Spartinivicinus marinus: one gene and its partner. The protein of the gene in region 2 binds, or shares a complex with, the protein of the main gene of each other region. Links are inferred from orthologs where the notes say so. Each region holds a gene or a part of one and is shown on either strand. Other genes may lie near its edges.

Region 1 (3,781 bases), 730 kb from region 2 along the record:
AACCATTTTTTGCATCATCCAGCTCTTTCCACAACCCTAGTGTGTCTGATACTTCATTGCCTGCATACAAGGCTATGGCTGCTGAAAAGCTGAAGTGCCTGGCCAAATCTTTACGTCGGTGTACATAAAAAATCCGACGTCGCTCATTACGCAGTGCTTTATTGGCCAAGTAATCCGCTGTAGGAAATGATGATTGATATAAGGCTAACGCTGTCAACATGGCCTGATTTTGCACCACAGCAGACGCCCCTTGTTGTACTTGTTGCCGTGCTTGCTCCGCTAGGTATTGGAATAATTTCCAAAAATCGGGTAAACGAACCTCTTGCTGTTGAGAGGCAAACACATAAATAGCGGTTAAGTAATAACCTATTTGTTGCTGCTGCTGGGCGCTAAAAAGCAATTCTCGGCTTTGCTGGTTAATGCTTGATACCACTTTACTTGACTGATATTTCACGACAATTTGTGTGGGTGATACGCTAACCTGCTCGATCGTTTGATAAATCGACAATAACTGCTGTGTACGGGGAAGCTGTTGTGCTTGCTCAATCCCCCAGTCTGTTATCACCTGAGGAATAGGAATAGGCCCTACTTTCAGTGCGGTTAGCTTTGGCACTTCGGGTGTTGGCTCAACTGCAAATGATAAGGTCAAGTAGCGACCAAGTACTTTTATTACCCCTTGTAGCTGTACCTTATCTTTCAAATAATCTGCTTTGATTCCCGTTAAAAATGGCAATGAGCGCTGTACCTTGGTTACACCATGATTGAGTACAGCAGAAGCTTCGGTAGGCAATAAAGTTACTTGATAGCGTTTTTCATTAGCTAAATAAACAGGTGCATTTGCCTTAGTTAACTGTTTAATGGTTAATGTGCTGTTTTGGGCTGCTGCAAACGGCGGTGTAGCCTCAGTAATGAAAAAGCCTGCCACAGCTAAGCACACTACTAATAATGTAAGTCTAAAAAACCAGCGCTTCATTCACACTCTCTTTTCAACCTGCTTACTTTCTAAGCCAATCTCTATGCCACTTTAACGTTTAAACAAATTTACTTTTCAAACAAATTAGTGACGTTCTAGTTGGGCTGTGTGCCAACGGGCTCAATCTGTTTTATTCAACGGGGCTGCTTGCTTTACTGTATTGCTCACTTACCCGCGGATGTTTGCTCAGTTACTTGTAGGGGTTATACCCTAATCTTCCATCTCTGGGTAGCCATGCCAGCCGCTGATCGGCAAAATTTATCACAAAGATAGATCAATACAATTAGCTGAAGTTCAACCATTAATAGAGACTATAAATATCCACTTGCTTACAAATTTCGGAATCAAACACAGTTTTGGAGTTAAAGACTATGCAGCGTATTACTATTTTTGGTCGACCTGGTTGCGGTTACTGTCGTCGTGCTAAAGAGCTATGTGAGATCAAAGCCCTTAACTACAAATACATTGATATACACGAAGCGGGTATTAGCCAGGCAGACTTAGAAAAAACAATTGGCAAGCCTGTTGTCACGGTACCCCAGGTATTTATTGGCCAGCAACATATTGGTGGCTTTACTGAACTTGATGCTCATCTGAAACACCAAGCATCTTCTTCTATAGTTAGCTAACAGCATCTAGCTTACAACTATTATTTAGCTAACTATGGTTGAGGACCTAGCTCATGCAGGTAGGACACGATAGCCTAAACACGCGCCGCGAGCTTGTCGTGGGTGATCATAAATACCTTTACTATGACCTTCATGCACTCCATAAAGAAGGGGTTGGCGATGTTAGTCAATTACCCTTCTCACTCAAAATACTGCTGGAAAACTTGCTCCGCTTTGAAGATGGCCAGTCAGTCACCATAGCCGATATCCAAGCCTTACTCGGCTGGCTCAGTCAACGCCGAGCCAACCAAGAGATAGCTTTTCGCCCTGCTAGAGTGTTAATGCAGGACTTTACCGGGGTACCTGCCGTGGTTGACCTAGCTACCATGCGCCAGGCGATGCAGGCTAAGCAAGGTACCTCCCAAGCTATTAACCCATTGATCCCCGTCGATCTGGTGATTGACCATTCAGTAATGGTCGACCACTTTGGCGATACTGCTGCTTTTCGTGACAACGTTATGTTCGAAATGGAAAGAAACCAGGAGCGCTACCAGTTCTTAAAGTGGGGACAACAGGCTTTCAGTAACTTTCGTGTTGTTCCTCCTGGCACCGGCATTTGCCACCAAGTCAACTTAGAGTACCTGGCCCAAACCGTATGGCAATGCAAGGTGGGTCAAGCGCATTATCTTTACCCAGATACATTAGTCGGCACTGACAGCCATACCACCATGATTAATGGACTGGGCGTATTGGGTTGGGGCGTTGGAGGCATTGAAGCTGAAGCCGCTATGTTAGGGCAACCCATTTCGATGTTGATTCCTGAGGTAGTGGGATTTGAGCTGACTGGAAAACTTCAGGAAGGGATAACTGCCACCGACTTAGTACTAACTGTCACGCAATTACTTCGTCAGGAAGGGGTTGTCGGTAAGTTTGTAGAGTTTTATGGTGCTGGGCTTAATCACCTGCCCTTAGCTGATCGCGCTACCATTGCTAATATGGCCCCTGAATACGGTGCTACTTGCGGATTTTTTCCTATCGATCAAGAAACCCTAACTTACCTCCAGCTCAGTGGTCGCTCTGCAGAAACCATTGCTTTGGTGGAAGCCTATGCAAAAACCCAAGGGCTGTGGCGAGCAGATGATGCAACTGCACCTTTATATAGCCGCCAATTATCTCTGGATTTAGCCACTGTTGAGCCCTGTCTCGCAGGCCCCAAACGCCCTCAAGACAAAGTGGCATTAAAACAAGCAGCCCAAACCATGCAAGCAACCCTGGAGCTGGCTGGGCAAGCCTCCGCCCGAACAGTTAAAGTCGAGGACTATGAGCTAACCGATGGTGATGTTGTGATTGCCGCGATTACCTCCTGTACTAACACTTCTAATCCTGCTGTTATGCTAGGCGCTGGGTTGGTCGCGAAAAAGGCCCTGGAAAAAGGCATGACAGTCAAGCCTTGGGTAAAAACCTCCCTGGCGCCTGGATCGAAAGTTGTCAGTGAGTATCTTGCTGCCTCTGGCTTACAAACTGCACTCGATCAGTTAGGGTTTAACTTAGTGGGCTATGGCTGCACCACCTGCATTGGTAACTCAGGCCCCCTACCCGCGCCTATTAGCCAAGCGATTCAGCAGGCCGATTTACATGTTTGTTCGGTATTATCTGGTAATCGCAATTTTGAAGGCCGCGTACACCCTCAGGTAAAAGCTAACTGGCTAGCCTCACCACCACTCGTCGTTGCTTATGCCCTGGCAGGCACCTTGCGTATTAATTTAACCACCGACCCAATTGGTGAGGACAATCAAGGCAAGCCGGTCTATCTAAAAGATATCTGGCCAACCCAGCACGAAATACAACAATTGCAGGTGCATGTGTTACAAAGCCAGTTTCATCAGGAGTACCAGGCTGTATTTGATGGCACTAAAGAATGGCAACAGTTGAGTGTGCCCACAGGAGAAATTTTTAGTTGGGATGATGACTCCACTTATATTCGCCACCCCCCTTTTTTTGAAGGTCAGTATGCTATACCTCAGCAGTCGGATATAGAGGGGGCACGTGTTCTTGCCCTGCTGGGAGACTCAGTCACCACCGACCATATTTCACCGGCTGGGGTCATTAAACCCGATAGTCCAGCTGGAGAATATTTACAAAGCCAAGGCATTGAACCTAAAAACTTTAATTCCTACGGCTCTCGTCGGGGTAATCATGA
Region 2 (4,568 bases):
AACCCGATCATTGAGCCATCTTTGAAGAGGTATTCTGCCCACTCTTTTTCTTGTTCAGCCGCTTCAATGAAAATTCGATGTGCTTCTTCACGGCATTCTTTAGCTACTTCGGCCATTTCTGGGTCATCCTCACCGCTAGCCATCAGTTGCAGCATATGCTGAGTACCCGTCAAGTGAAGGGCTTCATCCCGGGCGATCAGTTTGATGATTTTTGCATTGCCTTCCATAGTTGCACGCTCTGCAAAGGCAAAACTGCAGGCAAAACTAACATAAAAGCGAATGGCTTCTAACACATTAACCGATACCAAGGTTAAATACAGCTTCCGTTTTAGATCACGTAGGCTGATGGTAATGGTTTCGTTGCCTATTTTGTGGGTGCCAGTGCCGAGGGTATGATATAAATTGATACCTTCAATCAGTTCATCGTAATACTGAGTAATTGCAATTGCCCGTTTTTGAATCGCTTGGTTGGTGACAATATCATCAAACACCTCACTGGGTTGGCTCATGATATTACGAATAATATGGGTATAGCTGCGGCTATGAATGGTTTCACTAAAGGCCCAGGTTTCGATCCAGGTTTCTAACTCTGGTAACGAAACAATAGGTAGTAAAGCCACGTTTGGTGATCGCCCTTGAATAGAGTCCAGCAGGGTCTGGTATTTCAGGTTGCTAATAAAAATATGCTTTTCATGCTCTGGCAAGTCAACGAAATCGCGTCTGTCGGTAGATAGGTCAACTTCTTCTGGACGCCAGAAAAAAGACAGTTGTTTCTCGATCAGTTTTTCAAATATTGGATATCTTTGAATATCATAACGAGCAATATTGACAAGCTGACCAAAAAACATTGGCTGGCTTGTAGAAGAAAAGTGTTCACGGTTGAATGTGGTGTAGCTCATGGTTGCAATATCGGCTCAGATTGGTGTTCAGGCTAATAATTGGCCCTGTTGCCAGGGCCTCTAGCATTTGTGTGCTAGATTTTGCATGCGCCTCCCGCGCAACCGTCATCCAAATCATTTTGGGTATCTTCAGCCCCATCACGGGTATTGTGATAATAAAGCGTTTTGACTCCTAGCTTATAAGCACTTAATAAGTCTTGAATCATAAGCTTCATTGGCACTTTGCCATCAGCAAATTTGCTGGGATCATAATTAGTATTGGCTGAAATCGTTTGATCAACAAACTTTTGCATAATGCCAACCAACTGTAAGTACCCTTGATTCGATGGGATTTGCCAGAGTAACTCATATTTTTCTTTGAGTTGCTCAAACTCCGGTACAACTTGCTTTAGGATACCATCTTTACTGGCTTTAATGCTGATATAGCCACGTGGTGGCTCAATACCATTAGTGGCATTGCTAATTTGTGATGAGGTTTCTGATGGCATTAGAGCACTTAAGGTGCTGTTACGTAAGCCGTATTGTTTAATATCGGTACGTAATGTTTCCCAGTCGTAATGGAGTGGCTCTTGGCATACCTCATCGAGATCTTTTTTATAGGTATCGATTGGTAAAATACCTTCAGCATAGGTGGTTTCGTTAAACTTATTACAGGCGCCTTGTTCTTGAGCTAGATTATTAGAGGCCTTCAATAAGTAATATTGAATAGCTTCAAAAGTGCGATGGGTTAGGTTATTGGCTGAACCATCAGAATATTTGGCACCATGCTTTGCCAAATAATAAGCATAGTTAATGACGCCAACACCTAATGTACGACGATTGTCGCTAGAGTTTTGTGCCGCTGGGATTGGGTAATGCTGATAGCTGAGCAAGCTGTCTAAAGCACGTACAATCAGGTCTGCCAGGCCTTCTAGCTCATCTAAATCGGTGAGGGCACCTAAGTTAAATGCAGCAAGTGTACACAGGGCTATCTCGCCATTGGGGTCATCAAAGCGGTTAAGTGGCTTGGTAGGTAAGGCAATTTCAAGACACAAGTTGCTTTGTTTAATGGGTGCAACATCGGCTTTAAAAGGGCTGTGGGTGTTGCAGTGATCAACGTTTTGCAAATAAACCCGCCCAGTGCTGGCGCGCTCTTGTAAAAATAAGCTGAACAGCTCAACCGCTTTGACTTGCTTTTTGCGGATGGCTGGGTCTTGTTCATACTGCACATAAAGGGCTTCGAATGTTTCCTGATTGGCAAAAAAAGCATCGTATAAACCAGGTACATCTGAAGGGCTGAACAAGGTGATATGCTCGCCTTTAATTAAACGTTGATACATCAGTTTATTAAACTGAACACCGTAATCAAGATGGCGTACCCGGTTTTCTTCAACACCGCGGTTATTTTTTAACACCAACAATGACTCAACTTCTAAGTGCCAGATAGGATAAAACAGAGTGGCTGCACCGCCACGAACACCACCTTGTGAGCAGCTTTTAACCGCTGTTTGAAAGTGCTTGTAAAAAGGAATACAACCGGTGTGGAAGGCTTCGCCATTCCGAATTGGGCTACCCAAGGCACGGATTCGACCAGCGCCAATGCCAATACCTGCACGTTGGCTGACATATTTAACAATGGCACTTGAGGTAGCATTAATGGAATCTAATGAGTCATCGCACTCAATCAGCACACAAGAACTGAACTGGCGGGTAGGTGTTCTAACCCCTGCCATAATAGGCGTTGGCAGTGATAATTTAAATTGTGAAACGGCATCATAAAACTGTTGTATATAATTTAATCGCTGCTCTTTAGGGTATTTTGCAAACAAGCAGGCAGCAATTAAAACATACAAAAACTGTGGGCTTTCATAATATTCACCAGTGACTCGGTTTTGCACCAAGTATTTACCTTCCAACTGCTTAACAGCAGCATAACAAAAGTTCATGTCTCGCTGGTGGTCGATAAAGCGATCCATTTGGGTAAAGTCAGCTTCGGTATAATCTTCCAGCAAATGGCGGTCATATTTACCCAGCTCAACTAAACGACACACGTGGTTATACAGTGCAGGTGGTTCAAATTGGCCATAGGCTTTTTTACGCAGATGGTAAATAGCCAGACGTGCAGCTAGATACTGGTAATCAGGGGTATCAGTTGAAATTAAGTCAGCAGCCGATTTAATGATGGTTTCATGGATATCGGCGGTCTTGATACCATCGAAAAACTGAATATGTGACTTTAGCTCTACCTGAGAAACAGAGACATTATTAAGGCCTTCTGCTGCCCATGTAATCACCCGGTGGATTTTTTCCAGATCGATAGGTTCGGTTCGCCCATCGCGCTTAGTAACCATCAGGTTTTTATTCATGTAGTGGATACCTACCAAATGTTGAGTAAAAAATCAAACAAGCCTACCTACACCGATAATAGATGTTAGTAAAGGTTGTTTTTTGTACAAAAGTTGTTTGTGCTTACAGCGAGACACCTTAAGAAGGTGTTAACTGCCTCATTGAATAACTGCTGGTATCGGGCTATGGAAAAAAATTCACTTTGCACTTGAAATTGCTCATTCATGATGCTAGAGCTCGAAAAAATAAGCAGTACTATATGTGGTATTGAAAGTCCAAAGCGGCACAAGATAATGCGGTTTCTAATTTATTGCAAGTAGTAATTCTCTATGGGAAACGTTGAAAAATATATGACAAAACAATTGGTTAGCAAGTACTAACGATAAGTCGTTTTTACTCAGATAGTTAGCGGTTTTGCAAGAATAATTTAACAACTGTTTTGTTTAAAAAAAATACAACGTCAGCCGCCTTTGTGTCTACTTACTGCACAGATTAATGATCTTATTAAATACTATAGCCAAAGAATAACAGCTGGGTGAATTATCCAGGCTAGATAATATTGTCTATCCTGTTACATGATTGATACAGTAACCATTACAGGCGAACGGTATGATCGGTGCTGGCTTACTTTGACAGCATTATACTGTAAGCTTTCGTATTAACACATTGCATTGTCTAACAAGTAGCATCGACTAATAACACAAGTAGTACCAACTGAGAAGAGTAGTGTAGTGGAACGTTCAGATAACGATCGAATTCTTATTGTAGAGGATGACGAACGATTAGCCGCTTTAACCAAAGACTATCTTGAAAGCAATGGTTTAAAAGTAAGCATTGAAGCGGATGGTGGTAAAGCGGTAGAAAGAATTCGTAACGAGCAGCCGGATCTTGTGGTACTCGATTTAATGCTGCCAGGCGAAGATGGTGTCTCCATTTGTCGTCGAGTAAGAAATGATTATCATGGCCCTATTTTAATGTTAACGGCACGTACCGATGACCTGGATCAGGTGTTAGGTTTAGAAATGGGCGCTGATGATTATGTATCCAAACCTGCCAGGCCCAGAATATTATTGGCACGTATCCGTGCCTTACTTCGTCGCAGTGTTCCAACCCCTTCTGTTGAACCTGTCAAGCCAGTGGATAGCCAGGCCCGTTTGGTGTTTGGTGAGCTGGTGATTGATAATGCCATGCGTGAAGCCTGGTTAGCAGGCGAAAGCATTGACTTAACCAGTGCAGAGTTTGACTTATTATGGTTATTGGCTAGTCATGCAGGCCGTATATTAAGTCGAGAAGAGATATTTTCTTCATTACGCGGCATTGAATATGATGGCCAAGATCGGTCCA

Evidence for each region. Proteins that work in one complex are often made in the same cells at the same time.
Region 1: the proteins of nrdA (region 2) and OQE68_RS24025 are in contact, whole or in part, in an NMR structure (PDB 1QFN), measured with the Escherichia coli proteins. The link is inferred for Spartinivicinus marinus from one-to-one orthologs.

The regions. Positions count from the first base shown.
Region 1 is NZ_JAPJZK010000001.1:5,354,469-5,358,249, reverse strand. What follows is about bases 1-2,973. They hold OQE68_RS24025 (GrxA family glutaredoxin), read left to right. Parts: upstream 1-1,344; coding sequence 1,345-1,602; downstream 1,603-2,973. Other genes in these bases: acnA (aconitate hydratase AcnA), read left to right, coding at 1,656-2,973; OQE68_RS24030 (YfiM family lipoprotein), read right to left, coding at 1-973. Also shown: more of acnA, read left to right, coding at 2,974-3,781. UniProt on the Escherichia coli protein: The disulfide bond functions as an electron carrier in the glutathione-dependent synthesis of deoxyribonucleotides by the enzyme ribonucleotide reductase.
Region 2 is NZ_JAPJZK010000001.1:4,622,847-4,627,414, forward strand. What follows is about bases 610-3,561. They hold nrdA (class 1a ribonucleoside-diphosphate reductase subunit alpha), read right to left. Parts: upstream 3,245-3,561; coding sequence 974-3,244; downstream 610-973. Other genes in these bases: nrdB (class Ia ribonucleoside-diphosphate reductase subunit beta), read right to left, coding at 610-899. Also shown: more of nrdB, read right to left, coding at 1-609; OQE68_RS20685 (response regulator), read left to right, coding at 3,956-4,568. UniProt on the Escherichia coli protein: Provides the precursors necessary for DNA synthesis. Catalyzes the biosynthesis of deoxyribonucleotides from the corresponding ribonucleotides.